2 regions of the Glaciibacter kafniensis genome follow, and region 2 is predicted to be linked to the other one. Evidence: predicted binding sites of a transcription regulator. Region 2 holds the regulator's gene; the other holds the start of a gene.
What was found. The regulator HspR, encoded in region 2, represses chaperone genes until heat shock. The targets are predictions, from matches to a motif close to AAGTTGAGTCNNNNNGACTCAACTT.
Positions count from the first base shown of each region.

Region 1: a site for HspR is predicted at 7,262-7,286, ahead of ABD791_RS06710 (ATP-dependent Clp protease ATP-binding subunit). Genes of this name have one in related genera too.

Region 1 covers NZ_BAABCN010000002.1:1,325,092-1,334,520, reverse strand. Annotated here, with positions in the region: gene ftsE (cell division ATP-binding protein FtsE) at 1-322, shown strand, start outside; gene ftsX (permease-like cell division protein FtsX) at 319-1,233, shown strand; gene ABD791_RS06745 (SHOCT domain-containing protein) at 1,313-1,711, opposite strand; gene smpB (SsrA-binding protein SmpB) at 1,975-2,451, shown strand; gene ABD791_RS06735 (tyrosine-protein phosphatase) at 2,500-3,237, shown strand; RNA gene ssrA (transfer-messenger RNA) at 3,378-3,753, shown strand; gene ABD791_RS06725 (UPF0158 family protein) at 3,888-4,403, shown strand; gene ABD791_RS06720 (UPF0158 family protein) at 4,440-4,958, shown strand; gene ABD791_RS06715 (HNH endonuclease signature motif containing protein) at 5,030-6,406, opposite strand; gene ABD791_RS06710 (ATP-dependent Clp protease ATP-binding subunit) at 7,300-9,429, shown strand, end outside.
Region 2 covers NZ_BAABCN010000004.1:122,904-132,332, forward strand. Annotated here, with positions in the region: gene ABD791_RS09820 (PucR family transcriptional regulator) at 1-925, shown strand, start outside; gene ABD791_RS09825 (helix-turn-helix transcriptional regulator) at 1,040-1,156, shown strand; gene ABD791_RS09830 (hypothetical protein) at 1,143-1,541, shown strand; gene ABD791_RS09835 (class I SAM-dependent methyltransferase) at 1,542-2,765, opposite strand; gene ABD791_RS09840 (LLM class flavin-dependent oxidoreductase) at 3,125-4,513, opposite strand; gene ABD791_RS09845 (alpha/beta fold hydrolase) at 4,705-5,442, shown strand; gene ABD791_RS09850 (heat shock protein transcriptional repressor HspR) at 5,455-5,871, opposite strand; gene ABD791_RS09855 (DnaJ C-terminal domain-containing protein) at 5,883-6,887, opposite strand; gene ABD791_RS09860 (nucleotide exchange factor GrpE) at 6,880-7,473, opposite strand; gene dnaK (molecular chaperone DnaK) at 7,480-9,339, opposite strand.

The sequences.
Region 1 (9,429 bases), on a different contig from region 2:
GCCGGTCGCTCAGCCAACCATCGCTCAGCCAACTGTCGCTCAGCCGGTCGCTCAGTCAACCATCGCTCAGCCAACTGTCGCTCAGTCAACCGTCGCGGCCGCTCCCGAGCAGCCGCGAGATGCCAACGCGGCCGAAGCATCCGTGTCGACCGTGGGCGACCAGCTTCCGGCAGACACCGGCCGCATCATGACGCGGCCCGGCCTGCCGGTGACCCAGCACGAGATTCCTGAACAGCTCACTCTCGCCGAAAAACTGGGCCTGCGAGCTCCGGGCGAGAAGCCTGACCAATCAGGGGAACAGATTGTAGGACCCACCCGATGAGACTCGGACTTGTTCTTTCCGAGGCGTCCAGCGGCCTGCGCCGCAATGTCTCGATGGTCATCTCGGTGGTGCTGGTCACCTTCATTTCACTGACTTTTGTCGGTGCGGCGATTCTCATTCAGATGCAGATCGGCCAGATGAAGAACTACTGGTACGACAAGGCCCAGGTCGGCATCTACATGTGCACCTCGTTTTCGACGGGGGAGACCTGTGTCGGCGGTGAGGCGAACGCCGAGCAGCTCGCTGCGGTCGAAGAGCAGCTCAAGGGTCCGACGCTCTCACCGTTCATCGAGAAGTATTTCTTCGAGGATCACGATGAGGCGTTCAAGAACTTTCAGAAGCAGTTCGCCGGCAATCCCGTCGCCGACTACGCGACTCCCGACCAGCTGAACCAGACGTTCTGGGTCAACCTCAAAGACCCGTCGAAGTCTGACGTGCTCAGTGAGAGCTTGTCGGGGATGCCCGGGGTTGAGAACGTACAAGACCAGCGCAAGTATCTCGACCAGATCTTCTCGGTGTTGAACGTCGCCAGCTACACAGCGATCGGCATCGCTTCACTGATGCTCGTGGCCGCGGTGCTCCTGATCGCGACGACGATCAGGTTGTCGGCGTTCTCCCGTCGCAAGGAGCTCGGCATCATGCGGCTCGTCGGGGCGTCGAACAGGTTCATCCAAACTCCCTTTATTTTGGAGGGCGTCTTTGCCGCGCTCCTCGGCTCGATTCTGGCGGGCGGGGCGATCGTCGCTCTCGTGCACTGGTTCGTGCAGGGGTATCTGAGCAAGCGCCTCCTCGGGTTTGCACTTGTCGGAATCGACGATGCGCTGTTGGTCGTGCCGATACTTCTGGTGCTCGGCGCGGTACTTGCTGCTGTGTCGGCGAACTTCGCGATCTCGCGCTATCTGAAGGTCTAACGAGCTCAACGAAGAACGGCCAGGCGATATCCGCCTGGCCGTTCTGCGTTTTGAGCTGTATCTGTGGTGCGATTCGTGCCTACGCGGTCTGGTGTGCGAGTGCGCGAGCCTTGAGGGTCGCGAACTCTTCTGCGGTGATTGTTCCCGCATCGAGCAGCGCTTTGGCCTTGGCGATTTCGTCGGCGGCGCTCGCTCCGGCAACTGTCTTGATGTAGCTCTCGGTCTGCTGCTGCACCTGTTGAGCAGCGCGGGCTTGGCGTTCGGCCATGCCCTGGCCCCTGGCAATCAGGTAGATGAGAACCGTCAGGAACGGCAGGAAGATCAAGAAAATGATCCACAATGCTTTCCACCAGCCGTTGAGCTTGTGGTCACGGAACAGGTCGCCGATGACAGCGAAGAGAGCGAATAGATAGGCGATGAACGCGAAGCTCCAGAAAAAGAGCCAAATGATATTCCACACATCACTCCAAAAACTCATGACTGCCTCCCTCGTCGTAGAGCACCATGCCCCGTGGCTATGAACCTAGCGGGTCGGCTCCGCTTTCGTACAGAGCCCCGGTTTTTCGTGACGCAGGGTTTCCGAACGTTGAGACGGTGATCAGGCGGAGTTTTTCTCGCGTTCAGTCGGGCGAGGGCGAATCTCCGAACTCGATCGACCGATAGACTGATGGGCTCTGTGGCGCTCGGCCACACGGCATCATTGCGATACATGGCATCACCCAGACATTCAAGGAGTACCTCGTGCCCAGGGAAAAAGGCGAAAAGGTCGTCGCGACCAATCGCAAAGCCCGCCACGATTATCACATCGAAGACACCTACGAGGCCGGAATGGTCTTGAGCGGTACCGAAGTGAAGTCGCTGCGTGCCGGACGGGCGTCCCTGGTCGATGGCTACGCCTTCATCGAAGGCGGCGAGGCCTGGCTCGACGCCGTGCACATTCCCGAGTACTCGGCCGGTACCTGGACGAACCACCCGCCGCGTCGCAAGCGCAAGCTGCTGCTGCACAAGCAAGAGATCGTCAAGATCAGTCACAAGACCAAGGAGGGTGGCTATACCCTCATTCCGTTGAAGATCTACTTCTCCGACGGTCGCGCCAAGGTTGAGATTGCCGTGGCGAAGGGTAAGAAGGAGTACGACAAGCGTCAGACGCTGCGTGAGCGTCAAGACAAGCGTGAATCGGATCGCGCGATGTCGGCTCGAAAGAATCTCGGCGACTAGGTACCGATTCGCCGAGTGGCCGATTCACCGATTGAAGATGGGGTGGGCATGGACAGCACGGTTCGCATTGCGGTTGACGGAACGTTCAACCTGCGGGAGCCGGCTGGCTACCCGGCCGCTCACGGTGTGACACGCAGCGGGGTGCTGTACCGATCCGACGGGCTGAAGGGTCTGACCGATCGCGGACGCGCCGAGCTGGCCGAGCTCGGCGTGCACACCATCATCGATCTGCGTGACGATTTCGAACGCGAGGTGCAACCCGACGCGATTGACGATCTCGAGATCGAGACGGTGCACATCCCGGTGTATGAGGGAAGCGCTGCAGCAAATAGTGGGCCGGGAATCACCCTGCCGTCGATGTACGAAAGCATTGTGGTTGAGCACGGCGAGGTTGTCGTGAGAGCGCTGCGCCTCATCGCTTCGCCGGATGCTGGACCGGTGCTCGTGCACTGCACCGCGGGCAAGGACCGCACCGGCATTGTGATCGCGTTGGCCCTGCGGGCGGTCGGCGTGGCCCCGGATGTCGTCATCGCCGACTACGCGAGGTCCGAGTCGAATCTGGCGGGGGAATGGCTCGAAGCGATGGTCGCTTTGACGTCGCGTTTCGGAATTGCTGACACACCAGAGCTTCGCGGCATCATGGGATCGACGCCGGCCGAGGTGATGGCCGAACTCCTGCGGCTCATTGATGAGCGGTACGGATCCGTCACCGACTATCTGCTCTCACAGGGCTTCACCGCTGACGACGTGCGGCTGCTCGAGACGAAGCTTGTGCGCAGGGCATAGATCCTCGCGCGCGAGTGTTGTAGAGTAGGAGGCTGCGGAGCGAGAGGTTTCGGCCTCGTGTTCTGCATTTGGAAATTCAACAGTGTGTGACAACAACCCACTTCAGGGCCGGATCTCGAATCTCGGCGCGAGGTGTGCATGGGGATGATCGGTTTCGACACTGCCTGCGCAATTATGAGAAGCGGGTCGAGGATGCAGGGTTATCTCGTAAACGATCTCTGCAAAACAATAAGTGCCAATTCAAAGCGCACTGACTTCGCCCTCGCTGCCTAAGCGAGCGCACTAAAGAAGTCCGTCAGACCGGGAATGCTCTCTACCCGGACCCTGGCGCAATTTAGAGAGATTGCTTCTACATTGAGCCGCGGGGTGTAGAGGGACTCAAACGAAGGCTGGGCTTGTCGGATTAGGTGCCAGTGGCAAATTCCGGAGCCGAGTAGAACGATTTCACTGGATACACCCGTAGAAGGCATATGACCACAGCAGTGGACCGGGGTTCAATTCCCCGCATCTCCACCATCGGTTGCTGTCACACACTCTTGATCGAGCGAGGCCACCCTTCGGGGTGGCCTCGTCTTGTTTAGCTGAGACGCTACGACGGCCATTCTGAGATTCGCCCTTCTGCGGCGATGGTGGGTGGGCATAATGGCCGCATGAGCAGCGATCAGCGACGTCTTTCCTTGTCCGACCTCAACCTCGATGAGCTGTCATTGGCATTCACGAATTGGGAGGGCGGTCTCTTCGACCCGGTCACCGGTGACGTGTATATCATCGGCGGTGGCGAGGTCTTGGGTCTCGAGAACCCCGACATTGACCCTGATGCAGAGGGCTGGATCAGAATTGACGGCGACGAGTCTTGGACCGGATACCGCGATATGGAGGATTTCACTGCGGCGGTGAACGATCCAGTTGCGCGTGAGCGTCTTGAACGGTCGCTGGACGGTCGGGGTGCCTTCCTGCGGTTCAAGAATCAGATCGCGGAGATATCCGAGGCGCTCCGCCGGAGTTGGTTCGCATACTCAGACGCAGTGGTAGAGATCCGTGTGATCGACTGGCTGGTTCAGATTGATCTCATCAGTGAAGCGGAAGCGGAAGCGGACGCTGCGAAGGAGCAACGCGTGCGGGGGCGCAGCAGGCACTTGACGTGGCTGCTCGGTGGAGACCAGTAGTGGCCAGCGACTTCCTGAACGCGCCAGAATAGATTCATGGCCGAGAAAATCGCACCGCTCCCTCTCTCTCGTATCAATCTCGATGCACTCGCCGACGTTCGTTCTAACAGCGACGGAGGGTTCTACGACCCGACCGATGGGCAGAGCTACCTCGGTGACGGTGGTGAGGCGATGGGCCCAGACGGAGACAACGTCGATCCTGACGAGATGGGGTGGCATCAGACTGGTCCCGTTGAGTCGCGGGACTCGTACCGCGACATGGAGACGTTTGCCCAAGCAGTCACCGACCCTCGAACGTCAGATCGCCTGCTGGTCGCGTTGGACGGCAAGGGCGCGTTCCGTCGTTTCCTCAACGTGATGTACGACGCACCGGAGGAATTGGGCCGGCTGCAGAGTCGCTACTACGGCGTCAAGACCAAGCAGCACGCTCTCGAGTGGCTCATCGACGAGGAGTTCGTGGTCGAAGAGGAAGGGCGAGCGGCGTTGATTGCGATGACCGCACTCGCGACACACATTCTTGAGCTGGTCGCTTCGTGGAAGCCGACCGACGACTGAGCATTCTGGTGGTCGAGCGCATCCGTTGATCGAGCGTGTCGAGATCAGGTGACCGCGCCTGGCGACGCAGGTTAGAACGGTGGTGGTGTGTCGGTGTTGGGGAGGGCGACCGGTCCGATGTGGTGTTCGGGTTGGGTCGTGTAGGTGTGTCCGGTGGGGGAGGTCCAGATGATGGTGCCGGCGTCGCCGTGGATGTAGGACCAGCCGATTTCGTGTTTATCGCGATGGTCCTTGGGACACAGGCTCGCGAGGTTGGTCAGGTTGGTTTCGCCGCGCTGGCCGTTTTCCCAAAACGGGATGCTGTGATCGATGTCGCAGTCCGCGGCGGCCCGGGTGCAGCCCGCCGACCGGCAGGTTCCGTCGCGGAGCCGGAGCACGGCGCGGAGGTCTGCGGGTGGTTTGTAGCGTTTGCGGCCGACGGAGAGCCATGCCCCGGTTTCGGGATCGGTGAGCACCCGCAGCCAACTGGGCGCGGTGCCGGCGAGCTCTTTGGCGGTGTCGAGGTCGATCGGCCCGTAGCCTTCGAGCACGGCCGGTTCGTCGCTCCGCCCGAGCAGTGTCAGCGCCGGGACCAGGATCACTACATCCGGTTTGATGCCCCGGCGACGCCGGGTCCGGCCAGAGTTGTTCTTTGCGCCGGTCGTCGACCCGTTTCTCGCGCCGTTTCTTGACCCATTCGTAGACCGGTTCGTTGACCGGCCCCTCGGTCCGGTGCTATCAATGTCGTCGGGTTCGTCGGGTTCGTCGGGTTCGTCGCGGTCGAGGATCAGATCGACGAGCACATCGGCTTTCAATTGGGTGAGGGTGCGCGGTTCGTCGGAGCGTTGCAGCCCCATCGCAGTGCCGGTCAGCCGGGTGCAGATCGCCTGTGCCTGGGTCGCGGGCAGGAACGCGCTCAGATACGCCATTCCGTCGGGAGCCGGGTCGAAGAATACGGCCCGATCGGCGACACTTTTCTGATGCCGCACGGTGATCGAGGCCGGGTCCAGCCGCTCGCGGGCCTTGCGGGCCTTCTGGGTGAACTTCGACACGATCAGGTCCCCGGCGCCGGGCAGCACCGCCCGCTCTAGTTCGGCTTTGTCCTCCGGACTGAGGCCGAAGGTCTGGTCGGCGAGGGCGACGGCATGCCGGTAGCTGATCTGCCCGGCCTGCAACGCGGCGAACGTGTCGGGCAGGGTATGGATCAGGGCTTTGCCGACCTCGATCTTCGTTTCCATCGTGCGCTCCGGCAGGTCGAATGCAGCAGCCAATTCAGAGACGAGCACCCGCCGGTTCGCCCACCGCTGCCGCAGGTTCGATTCGGTCTCCGGGAGGATGGTCAGTCGCTCGCTGAGCAGCCGGGTCCGGTCGATCTCGAGCACGGTCTCCGCGGCAACCACCGCCTCCCGATGATGCGATTGGGCGGCCCGGTCGAGCTGTTCACCGAAACGTTCCAACAACGGGTTCATACTGAAAGTCTGCCAGGCACCACTGACACTCGACTTTTCGGAAAGGCCTGCTGACCGGGGGTTGTGGATAACTTCGAGGCAGGGTTCCTGTGGAGGACGGAGTGGGGGTGCTGGGCGGGTGTGGAGGCTGGCGAGCGGGGTGTCGACGGGCTCGACCAACGAGGTGGTCGGGTGTGGAGGCCGGCTCGCGGGGTCGACAGGCTCGACCACCGGCTTACCCTCCGCGCGTGCGCTTGAATCGTCGCCTACGCGGTCGCGACGCGACGATTTGAGCGCACGCACGGAGCTGGCGGCCGGATAGGAGAAAGGGAGCTCGAGACGCGGCCGACTCCGTCGGCGGGCGCTCCGCAATCAGCGAGGCGGGCGCATCCGTCGCGATGTGCGCGGCAAGCACATCGGGCGCAGACGGGACCGAAATCAGGAGTGGATTGCGTGTCGCGGATGCGGCGGCTCGGGAATCCGCGGGCAAGCCAGGGCCGACATACCTCCACTCCTGAACGCGGTCCCACCGCGGAGAGGGCGTGGGTTGAGTCCGGAGAACTGGTCGCGGGATTTCGAGACGCGGCCGACTCCGTCGGGCGCTCCGCAATCAGCGAGGCGGGCGCATCCGTCGCGATGTGCGCGGCAAGCACATCGGGCGCGGACGGGACCGAAATCAGGAGTGGAGTGCGTGTCGCGGATGCGGCGGCCCGGGAATCCGGAAGCGGGCCAGGGCCGACACACCTCCACTCCTGATTTCGGTACCCAGCTAGAGAACGATGGGCGGGTTTCGAAGCCTGAACGCGGCACCCGGCGCACCAGCGCGAAAGAGAACGGATGTCGGCTCTGCGGGAATGAAATGGGCACGGCGACGTTAACTTGAGTCGAAGGCACTCAAGTTTCTAGGAGGACAGATGCCCACATTCTTCGGCGCAGATGGTTCCGGCAGCGGTTCGTTCGACGAATTCCTTGCTCGCTACCTGCAGAGCCAACGCGCAGCCCAGCCTGTGCGACCCATTGATCTCACCCGTATGCTCAGCCGGCGCACTCACGAACTGCTCGCGCAGGCCGCGGAGTTCGCCGTCAGCCACGGGCACTCTCACGTTGACGCCCTGCACATTCTGCGGGTCATGGTGGCGCAGGCCCCCGCCGTCGAGGCGATCAGCAACGCCGGACTTGACCCCCAGGCGATCGCGAAAGCGGTGGAGCAGCGACTCCCCGAATCTTCATCCGAACGCGGCACCACTCCGCCGGCATTCACTCCGTCGGCCCAGCGCGCCCTGCTCGACGCCTACCAAGTGGCACGCTCATTCGGCTCAACTTACGTCGACCCCGAACACCTGTTCTTCGCGTTCATGGTGAACCAGGATGCCCCCACCGGCCAGGTGCTCGCGGCCGCCGGTGTCACCCCTGCCGCGTTGCAGGCCGGCGCCGTGAACGCCGCGCAGGCGGAAGCGACGAACGCTGCCAACCCGGCTGCGGCATCCACTGACTCGGAGACCCCCATGCTCGACCTCTACGGAACCGACCTCACCGAGCGTGCCCGCGCGGGCAAGCTCGACCCGGTGATCGGACGTGCCGATGAGATCGAACAGACGATCGAGATCCTCTCGCGGCGCACCAAGAACAATCCGGTGCTGATCGGCGAACCCGGCGTCGGAAAGACGGCCATCGTCGACGGGCTCGCGCAGGCGATCGTCGACGGACAGGTTCCTGAGCAGCTGCGCGACAAGCGTGTGATCTCGCTCGACCTGCCCGCCATGCTCGCCGGAACCCGCTACCGCGGCGATTTCGAAGAACGGCTCACCAAGACGATGGATGAGATCAGCGCACGCTCCGGCGAACTGATCGTTTTCATCGACGAACTGCACACCGTGGTCGGCGCCGGTGCGGCCGGCGACGGCGGCATGGACGCCGGAAACATTCTGAAGCCACGCCTGGCGCGCGGTGAACTGCACCTCATCGGTGCCACCACCCTCAAGGAGTACCGCAAGGTCGAGAAGGATGCCGCACTGGAGCGTCGTTTTCAGCCGGTGACGGTGGGCGAGCCCGGCATCGAGGATGCCGTGCAGATTCTCGACGGGTTGAAAGACCGCTACGAGGAGCACCACAACGTCACGTACACCGACGCCGCGATTCGCACCGCGGTTGAGATGTCGGCCCGTTACATTACCGACCGGTTTCTGCCCGACAAGGCCATCGACCTCATCGACCAGGCCGGTGCCCGGATGCGTCTGAAGGTCGGCTCCGTCGTCGACGTGAGTGCATTGCGCGAGCAGGTCGCCTCGCTCGAGGCCGCGAAGTCCGCCGCGGTCACGGCCGAACAGTACGAGGAGGCATCGCGGTTGCGCGATGAGATCGACGCCGTCGAAGCGCAGATTTCATCGGCCGGCACCGCGCCGGGTAGTAAGGATGCTGGCGCCGCAGTTATCGACGAAGCCGAGATCGCCGAGATCATCGCGCGAGCGACGGGCATCCCGGCCAGTCGGGTCACCGCGACCGACCGTGACCGTCTCGGACGCCTTGAAGAGGACCTGCACCGGCGACTCGTCGGCCAGGATGACGCGGTGACGGTGATTGCCAAGGCCGTGCGGCGCAACCGCACCGGCATGGGCGATTCCGGCCGACCGGTCGGAAGCTTTCTGTTTCTCGGCCCGACCGGTGTCGGAAAGACCGAGCTGGCGAAGGCTTTGGCCGAGTCGCTCTTCGGCGACGAGAAGGCCATGCTGCGCTTCGACATGAGCGAGTTCAGCGAACGGCACACTGCCAGTCGGCTCGTCGGGGCCCCTCCCGGCTACGTCGGCTACGACGAGGCCGGTCAGCTCACCGAACGGGTGCGGCGCAATCCGTATTCCGTGATTCTGCTCGACGAAATCGAGAAGGCGCACCCCGACGTGTTCAACCTGCTGTTGCAGGTGCTCGACGACGGACGCCTGACCGATGGCCAGGGTCGCACCGTTGATTTCCGCAACACGGTGATCATCATGACCTCAAACCTGGGGTCTGAGTTTCTGGCCAGCCGCAGCGGCGCGCTGGGCTTCATC
Region 2 (9,429 bases):
GCTGCATGTGCAGGATGCGACGGCGGTGGCATTTCGCCGACCGGTGCGGGTGCGCCACCCCGGCCTGCAGGTGCACCCCGTCGGACCGAATGAAGACCTGACCGCCTATCTGGTGATCGCGTCGCACGAGCGGTCGATGAGCCGCAACCGCGATCTGGCCTCGCAGGCGGCGGCGCTGCTCGACCTCATCCTGCGCACGCACGACCACACCGTCACCGAGCGGCTCGGCCGTGAGGTGATGATCACGACTCTGCTCTCTGGTACTCCCGCTGCCGCGGCCTCCCTGCTGCAGCGGTGGGGTGTTCACGAGACCTCGCTGACCGCGTTTGTGCTCAGCTCGCGGTCAAAGGCCGTCGACCTGGAACGCCTGGTGACGCGCTGGTTCGACGAGCTGGGCTGGGTGCATGTGATGACGACGCTGAACGGCAGGGTGCTCGGCTTTGTGCGTGACGACCACGTGGCGTCGATCGCCGCCCTGGTGGAGAGTTACGCGAGCGAGGTGCAGGTTCCGCTGCGCTGTGGCATCGGCTCGAGTGCGGGCATCGATGCCCTGGGTCGCAGCGCATCGGAGGCGCGGCAAGCGCACGATGTGGCCGTGACCGACGGTCGGCCGGTCGCCCGCTACCGTGCGCTGCCGACCGTACACTACGTGCTCGATCGTCTCGACGACGACTCGACGGCGCAGATCGCCGATGCTCTCAACGGCTTGCGCGACGACGGCGGACGGCACGGTGACCTCACCCGCACCCTGCGGGTCTACCTGGCCGAGCACGGCTCGTGGGGTGTCACCGCCACGCAGCTCGGCATCCATCGCCAGACGCTGGCGAGTCGCATCCAGCGCATCGAGGAGCTCACCGGCCTGTCGATGTCAGACCCCGACGATCGCACGGCGGCGTGGCTCGCAATTCGGGCGCTGGAGCGCTGAGCGCGCCTGCCTCCCCCGTGAGGTGCCAACTTCTGCTAGTTGCGACCGCCGCGGACTAGCAGAAGTTGGCACCTCACGGGCCGCTTTGCGGGTACCACGCGATGACAAGCTTGCTTGACCATCAATGCCATCGAGACCGGGCGGTACGACCCCTCCCTGACCCTCGCCGTTCGCCTGGCCCGATTCTTCGGGTCAACACTTGAGGAGATGTTTCACGTTGAAGATCACTAGCCGACTGCCTCTCTCAATAACAAACGTCGTCCTTGTCGGGACGCTTCTCGCCGGAGCCGCCGTCTCGGCCCTGACGAAGAATTGGGGCGGCACCGTCATGCTGCTTATGCTCGCATTGTTCGGGCTTGCCGGCGCCGTCTACGCGCGCCGCCCCGACTCTCGCGACATCACCCGCATCAATGCCATCGAGTACCGCGACGAACGAGATCGTCTCCTGGCCAAGCAGGGGTTTGCGGCCGTCGGGGCCGCCGCATTGATCCTCTCGGTCGTCGAGTTTGTTCTCGCGACGCTTCTCGGTCAACTCGTTCTCCTCGCGGCCGCGCAGGTGATTGTGCTGTGCATCGTGTGGGCCATCGCGAACGCGCGGGCAGTGAACCGAAGCTAGTTAGCCTCGCGTGGAGACCGTGACCGTGAACTTCGTGTTGCGGCCGACCTGGTGGGTCGGCCCGACGATGCGGTTCAGCGCGGAGCGGTAGCCGAGATGGGTGTTCCAGACGGTCCAGAGTTCGCCGCCGGGCTTCAGCACACGGGCTGCGTCCTCGAACAGTTTCAGTGCGATTCCGGCGTGCACCGACGCCCCGATGTGAAAAGGCGGGTTCAACACGATCAGCTCGGCCGAGGCATCCGGTTGGCTCTGCAGCGCGTCATCCCGCACCACGGTGATCCGGTCGGACACACCGTTGGCCTCGGCGGTGGCGCGAGCGGATGCGACGGCAGCAGCCGACTGGTCGCTGGCCGTCACGTGCACGGCCGGGCGGGCACGCGCGAGCGCACTGGCCAGCACGCCGGTGCCGCATCCGAGGTCGATGGCCGCCTGGGCGTCCGGCTTCATGCGGTCGATGAACTCGAGCAGGTAGCGGGTGCCGATGTCGATCGTGGTGCCGGCGAATGCGGCGCCGTGCGCGCAGACGGTCAGGCCGAGGTCGGCGTGCACCATGCGGTGCGGCCACTCTGACGCGGCTGCGTCGGCTGTGCTTTCGCCCGTGCTGCCTGTGTCACCCGTGTCACCCGTGCTGCCCGTGTCACCCGTGCCACCCGCCGCCAGCGGCTTCGACGCAGTGAGCACTCGGGACTTCTGGGCGGCCAGCGAGGCCGTCACCTCGCCGAAGTGCCGGCGCATCACCTCATTCATGGCCGGGGTCATGTGCTTGACGCGCCCGCCCGCGTAGACGCGCACCGATGGGTCGGCATAGCGAGCGATGGCCGCAGCGAGCTCGTCGAGCGCTGACAGGCCGCGGGGCAACTGCATCAGCACGACGCGGGCGCCCTGCAGAAGCTCGGCGCCGAGGTCGAGCGAACGATAGACGCCGGTCAAGCCCGCCTCCGCGGCGTTCGCGGCGAGAGCGAGTTCGCCGGAGAGGGCATCCTGATGCACCCGGATGTCGGCAAGCCCAGCCTGCGTTGCGGCACCGAGGGTGAGCGCGCCGTAGTGGTCTTCGAGCACAACGACGGTGCCGGGGGCGTCGCTCGGGGAGGTGGCCGCGGCGGTGGCGAGGTCGTCGGCCGCCTCAGCGAGGATCAGCCGGTCGCTCGCGTCGACGGCGAACAGATTGTCGGCCTCGACGTCGGGCCAGCGGCGCAGAAGGTCGAACGAGAATTCAGAAGTCACTCCGTTAACGCTACCTCGCGCATCCGCTCGCCTGCCCCGCGCGTGCGCCGGTCAGCCGCACGCGTGCGTCAGCCGGCCCCGCGCGTGCGTCAGCCGGCCCCGCGCGTGCGTCAGCCGGCCCCGCGCGTGCGCTCAAATCGTCGGCTCGCCTCTGCCCTGGCGACAGTTTGAGCGCACGCGCGAACCCACACGGCGGGTCGACAGCCGTGGGTGCGCTTGAATCGTCGGGTCGCGCGTGCCCCGGCGACGATTTGAGCGCACGCGCGAAAGCTGCACACCCACGAATGACCGCGAGTGCGGGCAAAGGGCCGCTCAGAGCGACCGTTTGCCCGCACTCGCGCACTGGAAACGAACGAAAGTCAGTCGGCGACGGACGGCGTCGGGGTCACCCGGTAGCTCGCACCCCGGTGCTCGGCCGGCAAGCGGTCGCCCCGACCATGCAGCTTCTGACGCAGGGTGCCCTCGATGTATTCGGTCGGATAGGCTCCGCGGCGCTGCAGCTCGGGGATGACGAATTCGACGACATCCTCGAAGGTGCCCGGCGTGATCGCGTAGGCGAGGTTGAAGCCGTCGACGTCGGTCTCGTCGACCCATTCCTGCAGCTGATCGGCGATTTCGACGCCGGAGCCGACGATGAACGGGCCGAGCCCACCGATGGCGCCGTGCCGAGCGATGTCGCGCACGGTCCACTGGCTGCCGTCTTCGGCCGCCTGCTGAAAATTCGCGACCGCCGACTGGATGGCGTTGCTCTTGACGTTGCCGATCGGCTCATCGAGGTCGTAGGTGGAGAGATCGATGCCCATCCACCCCGACATGAAGACAAGGGCGCCCTCTTCGCTCGCGTAGCTCAGGAAGTCCTGGTACTTCGCCTGCGCCTTCTCTGGCGTCTCATCGGTGATGATCGTGAGCAGCGTGTAGATGCGCGCGGAATACCGATCGCGCCCCGCCGCCTCGAGGGCATCCCGAATCTTGGTGACCGTCGACTTCAGCCCGGCCTTCGTCGAGGCGCCGACGAAGATCGCCTCTGCGTTCTCGGCGGCGAAGCCGATCCCGCGCGGCGACGCGCCGGCCTGGTAGATCACGGGAGAGCGCTGCGGCGACGGCTCGGAGAGGTGGATGCCCGGCACCGTGAAGTGCTTGCCGACATGGCCGATCTCATGCACCTTCGTCGGGTCGGTGAAGACGCCCGTTTCGCGGTTGCGCTCGACCGCGTCGTCTTCCCACGAGCCCTCCCACAGCTTGTAGAGCACCTCGAGGTACTCGTCGGCGTGGGCGTAACGCTCGTCGTGTTCAAGCTGGTCGTCGTTGCCCATGTTGCGGGCGGCGGAGGGCAGATAGCCGGTGACGACGTTCCAGCCGACGCGACCGTTGGTCAGGTGGTCGAGCGTCGACATCCGTCGGGCAAAGGGGTACGGATGCTCATACGCGGTTCCCGCGGTGACGCCGAAGCCGAGATGCTCGGTCACGAGCGCCATGGCTGAGACGAGAAGCAGCGGGTCGGAGACAGGAACCTGGGCGCCGTGGCGGATTGCCGCCTCGTTGCTGCCGCCGTAGACGTCGTAGGTGCCGAGCACATCGGCGATGAAGATGCCGTCGAAGCGGCCACGCTCCAGCAGTTTCGCGAGCTCGGTCCAGTAGCGCAGGTCGGTGTACCGCGCCGACTGGTCCTTCGGGTGGCGCCACAGCCCGGAGGACTGGTGGGCGACACAGTTCATGTCGAACGCGTTGAATCGGATCTGCCTGGTCATCTCCCCATCGTGCGCGCCCACTCGGCCACCCGCATCCGAAACTGCAACAAAACGTCAGAAACGGATGCCGGCGGTTGAGCCGGTCGCCGTGGGCGGGCATCGGGCCGATGAGGACAAGCAGTAGGGTTCAACTCGTGTTCAGGCTGAGTCGCCGTGAATACTCGCCCTAGCCCAACTGAAATTGGAGAGTAATGACCGATAGCTACACTTTCGTCCTGATCCACGGCGCCTGGCACGACGGCGATCTCTGGGAACCGATCGCCGGCCGCCTGCGGAAAGCCGGGCATACCGTCCATACTCCAACAGTGGCCGGACATGGGAAAAACGCCCCCAAAGATGTGACGCATGCCGAGGGGGTGAGCTCAATCGTCGACTACATCGTTGAGAACGATGTCACCGATTTCCTCCTCCTCGGGCACAGTTTCGGCGGCACGATCATCTCCAAAGTCGCAGAGCAGGTTCCGGAACGAATCCGGCGTCTCGTCTTCTGGAATGCGTTCGTGCTCGAGAACGGCAACTCCATCAACGATGAATCCCCTGCCCTCTATCGCGAGCTAATGAACGCGACCCAGGTTGATGGAACATTCATGTTGCCGTTCCCACTCTGGCGTGAGGCATTCATTCAGGATGCCACCGAGGAGCTCGCTCGCTCGTCTTACGACCAGCTCTCAGCAGAGCCGATGAGCATGCTCGAGACGAAGCTCGACCTCACCCGGTTTTACGAATTGATTGGCGCAGGCGCCCTCAAAGTGAGTTATCTCAACGCCACCGGCGACACCGCCATGCCCCACGGTGAATTCGCCTGGCATCCACGATTCTCTTCTCGTCTCGGCCTGCACCGGCTGGTTCAGATGGAAGGCTCGCACGAAACGATGTTCAGCAACCCAGAACTCGCCACGACGAAGATCATCGAGGCGTGCCGCGACTAGTCGCGATCGCGGCTACCCGCGGTCGAGCGGCCGCCAGACGACGATCTGATTCGAGCGGCGCATCCGCGTGCCCGCCTTCATCGAGATGACGTCGCCGGCCGCGCCCGCCGCGAACACGCGGCGGCCCGGCCGGCTGAGCAGCTCATCGGCCAGAGCCGATTCCAGCTCGCGCAGGCGTGATTCGAGCCCGCGCACGCGATCTTCGAGTTCGAGAATGCGACGGATGCCTTCCAGGCTGACGCCTTCAGCACCGAGTTCCGCGATCTCCCGCAGTTTGGCCACATCGCGCATCGAGTAGCGGCGCGACTTGCCCGGGGTGCGCCCGGGACTGACCAAACCTAAGCGGTCGTACTGCCGCAGGGTCTGCGGGTGCATCCCCGCCAACTCTGCGGCAGTGGAGATCACGAAGACTCGGCTGAACTCATCCATTGCGATTCCTACTATCCCCGTGCCTTGGCGAGAAGCTCTTCACGAGGATTCTCGTCTGGCAGGGCGGCGGCGAGCGCCTCGATGGCCTCCTCCGCCTCTTTCGAGAGGTGTGACGGCACGGCAACCTGAACCTCGGCGAGAAGATCGCCGGTGCCCTTGGCCGTTTCGACACCGCGACCCTTGACGCGCAGAATGCGGCCGCTCGGGGTGCCTGGTGCCACCCGCAGCTTGACCGGAGGCCCACCGAGGGTGGGGACTTCGATCGTCGCTCCGAGCGTGGCTTCCACGAAGGTGATCGGAACCGTGACGCGCAAGTTCAGGCCGTCGCGTTCGAAGACGGGGTGCTTGCGCACCGACACCGTGAGAACGATGTCGCCGGCTTCACCGCCATCCGGACTCGGCTGACCCTTGCCACGCAGCTTGATCTTCTGACCGTCGGCCACACCGGCCGGGATCTTGACCTTGATCGGTCGACCCTCCTGCGTCTGCAGGGTGATCTGATCGCCGTGGGTCGCCGTGACGAAGTCGATGGTCGTCGACGCGACAACGTCGCGCCCCCGAGTCGGCCCGCCGGCGCCGCGGTAGCCGCCAGATGAGGTGCCGAATCGGCCACCCCCCTGTCGTCCGCCGAACAGTCCGCCGAGAATGTCGTCGTAGTTGCCGCCCTGCTGGTATTGGTAGTTCTGCTGACCGGCACCCCCGCCGAACATGCCGCCGAAGACGTCGTCGAAACCGCCCTGTTGGCCGCCACCCGTACCGGGGGCGGTGAAGCGAGCTCCACCACCCATGGCACGGATTGCGTCATACTCTTTGCGCTGCTCAGGGTCAGCGAGCACCGAGTGGGCCTCGCTGATCTCCTTGAACTTCGCTTCAGAAGCCGCATCGCCCTGATTGGAATCGGGGTGATACTTGCGCGCCAGCTTGCGATAGGCCTTCTTGAGCTCGGCCGGTGTGACGTCTTTACCCACACCGAGGATCTTGTAGAAGTCCTTGTCGAACCAGTCCTGGCTAGCCATCGCTCGGTACCTGAACCACGACCTTGGCCGCGCGCAGCAGCGTCGAGCCCAGGTTGTAGCCGGTCTCGACCACATCGGCGACGGTTTCGACCTCGACGTCGGCACTCGGCTGCTGGAAAACAGCCTCGTGCAGCGTGGGGTCGAACGGCTCACCGACGGTGCCGAACGGCGTCAGGCCGAGCTTCTCGACGGATGCGCGCAGCTTGGCGGCAATCGTCGCGAACGGCGTTTCGGCAACCAGGTCGCCGTGCTTCTCAGCACGGTCGAGGTCGTCCAGCACCGGCAGCAGGATGGCGATGACTCCGCCGGTGAGGCGCTCGCGCTCAATCTCACGGTTCGCCTCGGTGCGCTTGCGGTAGTTGGCGTATTCGGCCGTCACGCGCTTGAGATCGGCGAGGTGCTCATCCGACGGATCGGTGGCTTCGAGATCTGCGGCATCCAGGATGTCCTGAACGGTCAGCTCGTCTTCCTCGATTCCCTCAGCGTCGGCCGCAGCCGAGGTGGCGCCGGTGGGCGCCTCCTCAGCTGACGACTGGTCGAACGGCTCTTCCGCAGGGTTGCCCCCTGCATTGGTGTCGTTTGCCATGTTTACCTACTTCTTCTCTTCTTCGTCTTCGACAACCTCGGCGTCGACAACGTCTTCGTCAGAAGACGCGTCGGCGGGCTGGTCAGCGGATGCGGATGCAGCTGCCTCATCGGCCTGGCTGGAGGCGTAGATGGCCTCGCCGAGCTTGCCCTGGCTGGCGTTCAGCTTGTCGAACGCGGTCTTCACCGCGTCGTCGTCGTCGCCGGCGAGAGCGGACTTCAGAGCGTCAACATCGCCCTGCACCTCGCTCTTGACGTCTTCGGGCAGCTTGTCTTCGTTGTCCTTGATCAGCTTGTCGATCGAGTAGGCGAGCTGCTCTGCACCGTTGCGAACTTCGGCGGCCTCGCGGCGCTTCTTGTCCTCAGCGGCGTGCTCTTCGCCCTCGCGAACCATGCGCTCGATGTCTTCCTTCGCCAGCGAGGAACCGCCGGTGATGGTCATCGACTGCTCCTTGCCGGTGCCCTTGTCCTTGGCGGACACGTGCACGATGCCGTTGGCGTCGATGTCGAAGGTGACCTCAACCTGCGGGATGCCGCGCGGAGCCGGTGCAATACCGGTCAGCTCGAACGTTCCGAGGTTCTTGTTGTCGCGGGTGAACTCGCGCTCGCCCTGGAAGACCTGAATCGCAACTGACGGCTGGTTGTCGTCGGCGGTCGTGAAGGTCTCACTGCGCTTGGTCGGGATGGCCGTGTTGCGCTCGATGAGCTTGGTCATGATGCCGCCCTTGGTCTCGATACCGAGGCTCAGGGGGGTGACGTCGATGAGCAGAACGTCCTTACGCTCGCCCTTCAGCACGCCGGCCTGCAGTGCGGCACCGACAGCAACGACCTCGTCAGGGTTGACGCCCTTGTTGGGCTCCTGTCCACCGGTCTCCTGCTTGACGAGCTCGGAAACGGCGGGCATACGGGTCGATCCACCGACGAGCACGACGTGTGCGATGTCGCTGACCTTGACGCCGGCCTCACGGATGACGTCCTGGAACGGCTTCTTGGTGCGGTCGAGCAGGTCGCTCGTCATCTGCTCGAACTGGGCGCGGGTCAGCGTCTCGTCGAGGTTGGCTGGCCCGTTCTCGGTCAGCGAGAGGTAGGGCAGCTGGATGCTCGTCGACATGCTGCTCGAGAGTTCCTTCTTGGCCTGCTCTGCGGCTTCCTTGAGGCGCTGCTTGGCGATCTTGTCGCCGGAGACGTCAACGCCGGTGGTCTCCTTGAACTTCTTGATCAGGTGATCGACGATGCGCTGGTCCCAGTCGTCGCCGCCGAGGCGGTTGTCGCCCGAGGTCGCACGAACCTGGATGGTCGAGAAGTCGTCGTCCTTGCCCACTTCGAGCAGCGAGACGTCGAAGGTTCCGCCACCGAGGTCGAAGACCAGGATGAGCTCGTCTTCTTTACCCTTGTCCAGGCCGTAGGCCAGAGCAGCAGCGGTCGGCTCGTTGATGATGCGCAGCACGTTGAGACCGGCGATCTCGCCGGCTTCCTTGGTGGCCTGACGCTCAGCGTCGTTGAAGTACGCGGGAACCGTGACGACGGCATCCGTGACCTTGTCGCCGAGGTACTGCTCGGCGTCCCTCTTGAGCTTGGCCAGAATGCGGGCCGAGATCTCCTGCGGGGTGTACTTCTTGTCGTCGATGGCGACATTCCAGTCGGTGCCCATGTGGCGCTTCACGCTGGAGATGGTGCGGTCGACGTTGGTGACGTTCTGGCGCTTGGCGGTCTCACCGACCAGCACCTCGCCATCCTTGGTGAATGCAACCACCGAGGGGGTGGTGCGGAGGCCTTCGGCGTTAGCGATGACGGTGGGTTCTCCACCTTCGAGGACGGCGACAACCGAGTTTGTGGTTCCGAGGTCAATTCCTACTGCACGAGCCATGCGATTCTCCTTCAATGTGTTTCGGGTGATTCAAAATTGTGGGTCCGAGAGTTGAGTCCCGGTGGCTCAAGTATGCCAGGGCAGGAAAAT